3 regions of the Paenibacillus sp. FW507-14B1B genome follow, and region 2 is predicted to be linked to each of the others. Evidence: riboswitches for the same ligand, from Rfam matches in the RefSeq annotation. Region 2 holds a riboswitch; each other region holds the start of a gene.

Region 1 (3,281 bases), on a different contig from region 2:
TGCGAGCATCATAGTAATGCTCTTTATTAAAAGTGACCGTTTCCTCATAAGGAGTTCCATCAGGTTTCGTATCATAACCTTCTAAAATTTCACTGAGCTCATCTACGCTCTTCCTCGGTTGTTTCATGAAACTGCGGGATTCATCGTAAGCATTCTGGAACACATTCTCTACATACGTTGTGGTAGCGAGCCTCATAATGGTGTCAAGCACATACATGGGTTTGCGAGGATGAGCCTTTTTTACCAGTCGAATGGTATCCAGTAAGTGGGTTGTTGCAGGATCATAGTCTGGGTAGGCTGAACCGCCGTTGGTACGCAATCTTCTACTCCCAATTAGTCCTCCATACGCGAGCATATCTGCAGAGATAATAAAGCCATCAACCTCTGCTGCATGATCGAGAATGAACTTGCGAATGTTGGTTGTGTTACCGAATGTAGGCGAAGATGTGCTCAGGAGTGTGTTGTCTGAAGCGGTCTTCTGAGAATCCATTCGGTTCTTGATATCCTCCAAGCATGGCGTAATCACTTCAATGCCAGCGGATCTTCCTTGAACAATCACATCATCTAGGTTTACCGGTCGATCATCTAAAGGTACATACAGAACTTTTTTCATATTCATATCCATACAACTCCCTCATTTATAGTATGAAAGGCCGTATACAAAAGGGAAGTGAAGAATCGAGATGAACCTCTTCCCAAGTTCATCTCGTTTCTTTATTGTTAGGTGCCTTCACCTATATAGGTAATTGTTACATAAGAAATACAACCACTAGAATTATTTTTTTGAAAAATAATCATTTTCTATATAGAACATCTTTCAAATGACCTTAGAAAATTCATAAAATCAACATTACAAACACCATAAAAAGTGGTATTGTATAGAATAAACAGAACAAGTGTTCTTATATTTTGGTGTTGATTGTCTATCTTTGCAACTTAACAGAATGGAGTGGATGAAGAATTGAATACAGGTCAGACGGCTTTTGAGCGAGTTCAGGGAGAGGTCCACCGGATTGGCTGGAGGATTCAATATCGCGCTAAGACGTTGAAGAAACGGGAGTGTACCTTCTATGATCTTGAACGCATGTATACGAAAGTGAACTTTACAGATCAAGCTGAGAACAGAATGTTGGTTGAACAGCTGATAAATACACTTCCCCCTCAAGGCAAGATCATTATTTATAAACTGTACATACAGGATCAGACGGAATCCGAAGTAGCACGCGAGCTGAATATAAGTCAACAGGCGGTGAACCGATGGAAACGAAGAATGATCAACCAGTTATCACAGACCGTGAGTTTCTAGCATTGCTAGAAGCAGCGCAGGACAATGATCCAGATGCGATGATACAGCTTATCGATTTATTTAAGGAGGATATTGTGAGAGCCAGTCAATTTATCCAACTACCGAAAGAGGATGCCGTAGCAGAAATTGTAATGGAGCTATTGGCGTATATTAAAGAGGGGGAGGAATAGATTAGGAGTTTGTTCGTTTGACATCTATCCCAATCCTGTGTACAGTAATTGACAATAGAATAGAAAGTCCACTAGGGGAGCCGTTGGCGGCTGAGACAAGAGAGTATCTTGGACCCTTTGAACCTGATCTAGTTCATACTAGCGTAGGAAAGTGGAGTCGGTCATATCATTATTGCCTTATCCTTATGCAATGATTGAAATAGATGAAGCCGCTCCAGCTTTCGGGGCGGCTTTTTTTGGCGTCTACTGAAAGTGGTTACTCTTACGGGACTTTCTGCTCTTCAAAAAAATTGGAGGTGGAAGACTTATGAGTTTCACACAAGAGCTCCGTCAACAGGCGGACGGTATTTTTCAGGCCATATTTGAACATCCCTTTGTGAGAGGAATAGCAGAAGGTAAGCTAACGAAGGAACAGCTGGTTCATTATATCAAACAGGATTATGAGTATTTGAATGCATACATGCGGATTTATGGGATTGCCATTTCTAAGTGCACGACAAGAGAAGAGATTGCTGTATTCAATGAACAGATATCATTTATTCTACATAGCGAGGTACATCCACATCAGAATTTTTGTCATGAAGCAGGGGTTAGGTATGAGGATATGCAGGGGTATCCGCTGGCTCCGTCAGCACATCATTATATACGCCATATGTTGACCGTGGCTCACGAAGGAAGTCTGGGTGAGATTATGGCGGTGCTGCTACCTTGTCCTTGGACGTATCTTGAGATTGGGCAAAAGCTGATGAAGGAAGTTAATCCAGATGAGTCTCACCCGTTCTATGAATGGATCACATTCTATGGCAACCGTGCGGATGGTGCGACCATTAAATTCTGCAATGAACTCGATGCTTGGGCCTTGGAGGCCACGGCTGCTGAGCGTTCACGCATGACCGAGCATTTCATGCTTAGCTGTCAGCTAGAGTATTTGTTCTGGGATATGGCTTACCGTCAGGAAGAGTGGCCGGTTCAGATGCAGGCGATCTGTTCTGTGAATTCTTAGTGTATTCCATCATCATAACGACAAAGTGAGGCTGATGAGTGTGATGTTAGATAAAGAGGTTTCCGAGTTACTAGGGAAGGTGCAGCAGCATAAACCGCTTGTACATAATATGACGAATGTGGTGGTGACTAATTTTACGGCAAATGGTCTTTATGCGTTAGGTGCATCCCCTGTTATGGCGTATTCACCCGATGAGGTTGCCGATATGGCAAAAATTGCAGGGGCGCTAGTGCTGAACATTGGAACATTGTCTCGTGAATTGGTGGATGCCATGATTATCGCGGGACGTTCAGCGAATGCGCATGGAGTTCCGGTCCTGTTGGACCCTGTAGGTGCCGGAGCTACAACGTTTCGAACGGAGTCAGCGCTGCGTATTTTGAAGGAGGTTCAGATTTCGCTTGTACGGGGAAATGCGGCCGAAGTTGCTCATCTTGTCGGCGAATCGCGGGAGATTAAAGGCGTGGATGGCGGTGGCAGTGCGGGTGAAAGTCATGTGAGTCTAGCCATTCGAGCAGCACAGGAGTTGAAGACAACGGTTGTCATTACGGGAGAAGAGGATGTCATCACGGATGGTACGACCGTACGGGTTATAAGTGGTGGACATGAGCTGCTTACAAAAGTAACCGGAGCGGGTTGTCTATTAACTTCTGTATTAGGGGCTTTTGCAGCCATAGAGCCGAATCTTATGTTATCAGGCGCAGCAGGTCTTGCCTTCTATGGAGCTGCTGCTGCTCGCGCGGCAGAACTCACCTCGGATGTTGGACCAGGTAGCTTTCAAGTTGCTTTTCTAGATGAATTAGCG
Region 2 (3,281 bases):
AATCGTTGGGGGCGTCTGGACCTTCTTGTGAATAATGCAGGAGAAGCGGTGGGTGGATTTGTAGAAGAAGTATCGCTTGATGCATGGCGGAAACAGATGGATGTGAACTTCTTCGGAACCGTCTCTGTAACTCAAATAGCACTGCCACTCATGCGCAAAACTCCAAAATCTAGAATTATCTTCATGAGTAGTATAAGTGGAGTCATCGGATTCCCTGGATATGGACCATACGCTTCTTCGAAGTTTGCTGTGGAGGGAATGGCTGAATGTCTTTCACTAGAGCTTCAGCCGCTCGGAATGGATGTGGTGCTGATCGAGCCAGGAGCTTACGGAACACCGATCTGGGGCAAAGGGTTTAGCGATATAAAAGCAGAGGCTGGATCTCCTTACCAGAAAATGCTGAATAATGTGCTGGATTTCTCCAGAACAACTGCTGAAAAAAGCGGTGATCCGCAGGAGGTTGCCCGACTGGTTGGGGAAATCGCTCGAAGCGCTTCCCCAAAGTTCAGGTATAGAGTCCCATTCGGAACACGGATGACTATTGTAGCTAAGCTGTTACTGCCGTACCGGTTGTTTCGGCATATCGTACTAAGAACGCTTAATAAATAGGCAAGCGATTCTATGATTCTTTTGACGGCTTATGAAGAAGACCTAAAAGTGCGCCCATCTTCACCTTATCTCCGACCGTTAGGTCACCACGAGGCGTGAACGTACCATTCTCTGTTAGAAGAACGACGGTAGAACCAAATTCAAAGTAGGCCAGGTCGTCACCGTTACGCCACTCACTTACGGATGGATCGGCATATTTAATACTGCTGACGTTCATCGCACCGACTTTAACAACAGCGACTTCGCCATGCTCGTGCGTGATATAGGTTATGAGTCTTTCATTACGGCTAAGGACGGAGCGGATGTTCGTCATCGCAAAATCATTCACCGGGTATACCTTACCACGGAGATGCTCACTTTCCGCCTTTTTCCCGGTTACAGGAGAGTGAATTCGGTGATAGTCGGTAGGGCTTAGATATAGCACGAATACATAACCGTTCGTATAATTCTCCATTCGCGGGGAATTAGCGAGCAGATCGCCGATCGTATAATCTTGGCCTTTGACGTTTAGGATGGTACCGGAATGAATAGGACCCATACCGGTAATGACTCCATCTACAGGGCTGGTCATTGCACTGGCCGTTTCATCGATTGCACGCATACCCATCTTCAATCGACGGGAGAAGAATTCGTTCAGTGAACGGTATTCATGAATTTCTTTTTCCGCTTCATGTGCGGGGATTTGATATATTCGTATAAACGTTGGTATCAGATAACGGCTCAATCTGCTGTGGGAAAAGCCTCCCATGATCCGGGATACCCACTTACGGGAAGATAGTTCTGTCATCAGCCTCAGTAATTGTTTAGCCATGTGATTCTCCTTTTACTCATGCATTAACAATGGGCGGATCAAACCATCCGCACTCTGAATTATATTGACATAGAACAGGGGTTAAATCAATAAAAAGGGGAATTTGTAAAAAAGGGACTTGCAAATTTTGGAGATCGTGTGTATTTTTAAGTCAGCTTAAAATCGAATAGGGAATACGGGGGCTTGAGTGAATCAGGCTGAGACTGCAGACATTATTCCGCTGCTGACCGTTAATCTGAACTGGGTAATGCCAGCGTAGAGAATATCCGACCCTCAATCCATAGGGCCTTCTTTCCGTCTGCGCATGTTTCCAGACGGTTTTTTGTTGTGCTCTGATAAAGATCTTAAGTAAGAGAGGGGAAGTTGAGATGCAATCCAGTACTCAAGAAAAGATGAATGCACCTGTCAGAAAAGGACTAAGACTGAGTGATATTTTGGTTACCGTTCTGGTGTCGCTTGTGATTGGTGTGGTGTACCACTTCTGGGGCTCGGTGTACAACCTGTTTAAACCGTTGTTTTTTGAAGCAGATGAGTTGCTGTACGGAATGTGGTTCGCTGCGGCTACTCTTGCTTTTCTACTGATTCGTAAGCCTGGTGTAGCGCTTGTAGCAGAGCTTGCGGCTGCTCATGTGGAGGTATTGTTCGGAAGTGGATGGGGTCTTAACCTGCTGTTATACGGATTAATCCAAGGTTTGGGGGCAGAGCTCGTATTTGCGGCTTTTCGCTATAAAAAGTATTCGGTCTGGGTCGTTGCTCTTGCCGGGGGAGTTTCTGCGGTTGGTTCGATGTTTATGGATTTCTATTTAGCGTATACAGATGACTATGCTTGGTGGTTATTTATTGCCAAGTACAGTATGCGTGTTATCAGTGGGGCCCTGATTGCGGGATATCTCATGTATGTCTTGGCAAATGCGTTGGAACGCACAGGAGTAACCTCACTGCTTCGTCCGGCTTCGGCTAAGGATTACGATGACTTGGATGATCCTCAGCATGTGTGAGAACACAGTTGATCAACATCTGGTACAGGGTGATGAACTAATGAATGCACCTTGTACGGTTTATGTGGAAGACTTGCGGCTGAAGTTTCCGGGCGAGAGTGAGTTGATGTTTAAGGATGTATCATTTGCAGCGAAAAAAGGAGAAAAGGTGCTTCTCCTAGGACCGAGTGGATGTGGTAAATCGACACTGCTTCAGGTGCTTAGTGGCATGATTCCGAATGCAATAGAAGTGCCTATGAAATGCGCGGGACAGCAGATTCCCTCTTCGTGGGCGTATGTGTTTCAGGACCCGGATACACAATTTTGTATGCCGTATGTGGACGAGGAATTGGCTTTTGTGCTGGAAAATCTCGGTGTTCCGCAGGAAGATATGGCTTCTCGGATGAATGAGGTTCTAGGTAAGGTCGGCTTGCAGTTGGATGACCTTCATTTGCCTATCAGTCATCTCTCTCAGGGAATGAAGCAGCGGCTTGCGCTCGCATCTGCTCTACTTCTTCAACCGGATGTACTGTTTCTAGATGAGCCTTCTGCGCTGCTGGACCCAGAGGGAAGAGAACAGATATGGGAAGCCGTGAAATCTGTTTCAGACGGGCGAACGCTCATTATTGTTGAGCACCGGATTGAGGAGATGGTGGAGTATGTCGACCGAGTAGTATTGTTTGGGTCTAGTGGAGTGATTCTCGGTGAAGGTAGACCAGAGCATGTGTTTACAGCTTATCAGCAGGAGTTGAAGGATTACGGAATATGGTACCCCGGGGTGTGGGATGACTACATTCGATCAGAGGCTGGAGCAGATTCGAAGGCAAAAGCAAAGGTTAAGACGGATCATATTTCTGCAACAATGGGACATGGGGAGCTAGCTA
Region 3 (3,281 bases), on a different contig from region 2:
CATCCAGCGGCTGAATTTCAATCGCAATAGAAGCAAAATGATGCTTTAATACATCCACACAGTCCTTCAAATATTGTACTGAAGAATGAATGCGAGATTCCCCTGTTAACAGAATGATCTGCTTTATTCCTTTAGCCTTTATTGCCCTAGCTTCTTGCTCCACCTCCAGCATCGTCAGCTTACGCCTTGGGAACTCGTTATCTATGCTGAAGCTGCAATACTTACAAGTATTCACACAGTAATCGCTCAAATAAAGAGGCTGATATAATTGAATGATTCGGCCAAAATGCTGTACGGTTCGCTCATGTGCTTGTTGTGCCATGATTTCTATATAAGGTTCTGCCGCAGGAGACAATAACGTCAAATAATCCTCATTGGTTAGCCGATCCTTCCCTAAGACTCTCTCTACATCCTTGTTACTTACAGCCTGCGTGAGACGCTCGAACGGCCACTCTTTGACTTGGGTGTATATATCATAAAAGCTCATTTCATCTCTCCCTCTTAGTCCAAAAATCCAGTTAGAATGGACGAGGCCTCTGCTCTGCCACTCAACATCCGCCCAAGTCCTGCCAAGTACCCCATGCGCCCAGACTTCACGGCCAAGTCAAAAGCTTGCGCCATACCAACTGGATCTTTCGCTGTAGCTATCGCCGTATTGACCAATACCGCATCTGCTCCCATCTCCATTGCCTCCGCTGCCTCGGATGGCTTACCGATCCCTGCATCCACGATAATAGGAACAGAAATCTCATCTATTAGAATCTGGATCATCTCTTTCATTCGGATGCCTCGGTTTGTGCCAATTGGCGCTCCGAGCGGCATTACAGCAGCAGCACCTGCATTCACCAAGGCTTTAGCTGCCATGAGGTCAGGGCTCATGTAAGGAAGAACAACGAAGCCTTCTTTAGCTAGCACCTCCGTTGCTTTAATCGTCTCCGCATTATCCGGAAGCAAGTATTTCTGATCCGAGATAACCTCAATCTTAATCCAATTGCTCATCCCGCATGCTCTTGCTAATCTTGCAATACGTATAGCCTCATCCGCCGTTCTTGCCCCTGAAGTATTGGGCATTAACTGTACATTGTCAGGAATGTCATTCAGAATGTTCTCCTCGGAACCGTCCAGATCAACTCTTCTTACAGCAACGGTAACGACCTGTGTCCCAGAAGCCGTAATGGCTGCGTTCATCTCTTTGTGGTCTGCATATTTCCCCGTTCCTACCAATAGTCGGTTGGTCAGCTTTACGCCGCCAATCTCAAGTATATCCTTCATTGTTCTCCTCCTAGTTCGTGTGTGATCAATGATTACGCCCTTCTATTCCCTCATTAATTGAACACAAAAAAGACCTCCTTATGTCATATAAGGAAGTCACTAGGGGTAGATGAATAGAGCCCGGTTCTAATGGAGGAACGGTTAAATACATAAAGAACCGTTCCAGCACAGAACGGTTCTGAATTCATGAACACACAAAGATTGAATTCGTTACCACTTTCCTACGCTGGCATGACCCAGATCAGGTGCAAAGGGACCAAAGCGAAATCGCTTTATCTCAGCCTATAACAGGCGCCCCTAGTGGACTTCCAAGTAAGCAATGCGTGAATGTAACACATAGAGCTTACTCTTTATGAAATTAGGGTAATGGTAACATTACCCTTTTGTGACGTCAACCATGTGTTTCATACTGAACATCGATGATTCATTTTAGATTTTGAATTTTTCAATTAAATTGTGCAGCTCTTCTGACATATTAGATAACGATGATGCAGAAGATGTAATTTCCTCCATAGAAGCCAGTTGCTCCTGCGTCGATGCCGCTAAGTTCTGTGATTCTGCTGCAACGGTTTTGGAGCCCTCTGATATGAACCCAATCGCATCTACGACTTGTTCCGTATTCATAGAGATCTGCTGTGAAGCGGTCGATATCTCCTGAATCTGATTAGAGACCTCATCGATATCATTTTTTATGAACTCGAATAGTTGACCCGCTGAATGTGCGACTTGAATTCCATCGCTAACTTCCCTCACTCCAGCTTCCGTCTTCTCTACCAGTTGGAATGTACGCTGATTAATTGTTGTGACCAACTCTGCAATCTGCCCAGCCGACTGGGAAGATTGTTCCGCTAACTTTCGAACCTCTCCTGCAACCACTGCAAAACCTCGTCCTTGTTCCCCTGCTCTGGCAGCTTCTATAGCCGCATTTAGTGATAGCAGATTCGTTTGAGCTGAGATTTCTGTTATTACATCAACAATCATTTCAATTTCTTTCGATTGCTCCTGCATCTCTGTTACAGCATTAGCTAAATGATGCATCGTGTTTTGTATCGAATCCATCTGGCTAACGGTTGACTGGATAGACTGATTACCCTCTAAAGCTTTTTGAGCCGTTGCTATCGTAAGAGATGATGTCATTTGTGCATTTGAAGCAATTTGCTGTACGCCAGAGGACATTTCGTGAATAGCCTGGAGACTATCATCTACATTTCGAGATTGCATCTCCGCATTTGTGGATACTTCTTGAATCGTCATCGATATCGCTTCGGATGCCTTGCTGGATTGCTCTGAACTTGCGGTAAGCTCCTCGGAGGAAGATGCTACATGCTCCGAACTAATACGAATCTTGTGCACTAATCTCTGGAGATTATCTTTCATCTGATTAAATGAATGGGCCAATACTCCGATTTCATCTTTATTCTTCAACTTGATATCTTCAACTGTTAAGTTACCTAACGCAATTTCCTCTACCGCTTTTGCTATAGTTACTATCGGTTTGGATAACATTCGTGAACAAATATAACCGAACAATACAGCAAATACAAAAGCAAAAATACTAACTACAGCCACATTGGTAACGGCATGATTGACAAGCTGTGTACTTTCCTCACTTGCTTCCTTCATCGCATTTAACTGTTCGTTTGCCAGATTCTCAGCCATCGGGTCAAGTTCTATACCGCGTGGAAATACTTCTGCAATAAAATAATCCAAGATCTGATCAGATGATTTCTTCGATTGAATCATTTGTATCAATTCATCATATTTTTCTTTAAACTCTTGGTTTCCTTGATCAAGTTCTTGCAAGCTCTTTTTAAATTGGGCCGATTGGCTTAATGGGATTGTTTCCTGAATTAACTGACTTGCATCCGCATAAGCCTTCTCTAATTTAACTAAAAAAGATTCGTCACTTGTAATGATATATGCTCGAATCAAACTATTTTCCTTTGAAATATTTACTTGTGTATTTAATACATTCGATAAAATGATAGTTCGTCTATCGACAACATCGG

Evidence for each region. Region 2 has a riboswitch for thiamine pyrophosphate ahead of AC3WJJ_RS15260 (ECF transporter S component). Riboswitches for the same ligand answer to the same signal wherever they lie in the genome.
Region 1: it holds a riboswitch for thiamine pyrophosphate, as region 2 does, so the genes downstream of both, tenA (thiaminase II) here and AC3WJJ_RS15260 (ECF transporter S component) in region 2, are expected to answer to the same signal.
Region 3: it holds a riboswitch for thiamine pyrophosphate, as region 2 does, so the genes downstream of both, AC3WJJ_RS19190 (thiazole synthase) here and AC3WJJ_RS15260 (ECF transporter S component) in region 2, are expected to answer to the same signal.

The regions. Positions count from the first base shown of each region.
Region 1 covers NZ_JBYSWS010000005.1:288,790-292,070, reverse strand. Annotated here, with positions in the region: gene AC3WJJ_RS22530 (DUF4127 family protein) at 1-619, opposite strand, end outside; gene AC3WJJ_RS22525 (sigma factor-like helix-turn-helix DNA-binding protein) at 950-1,306, shown strand; gene AC3WJJ_RS22520 (helix-turn-helix domain-containing protein) at 1,258-1,476, shown strand; TPP riboswitch at 1,540-1,643, shown strand; gene tenA (thiaminase II) at 1,784-2,479, shown strand; gene thiM (hydroxyethylthiazole kinase) at 2,523-3,281, shown strand, end outside.
Region 2 covers NZ_JBYSWS010000002.1:1,427,161-1,430,441, reverse strand. Annotated here, with positions in the region: gene AC3WJJ_RS15270 (SDR family oxidoreductase) at 1-609, shown strand, start outside; gene asd (archaetidylserine decarboxylase) at 620-1,420, opposite strand; TPP riboswitch at 1,586-1,699, shown strand; gene AC3WJJ_RS15260 (ECF transporter S component) at 1,789-2,418, shown strand; gene AC3WJJ_RS15255 (ABC transporter ATP-binding protein) at 2,459-3,281, shown strand, end outside.
Region 3 covers NZ_JBYSWS010000004.1:89,046-92,326, reverse strand. Annotated here, with positions in the region: gene thiH (2-iminoacetate synthase ThiH) at 1-487, opposite strand, end outside; gene AC3WJJ_RS19190 (thiazole synthase) at 502-1,272, opposite strand; TPP riboswitch at 1,474-1,581, opposite strand; gene AC3WJJ_RS19185 (methyl-accepting chemotaxis protein) at 1,702-3,281, opposite strand, start outside.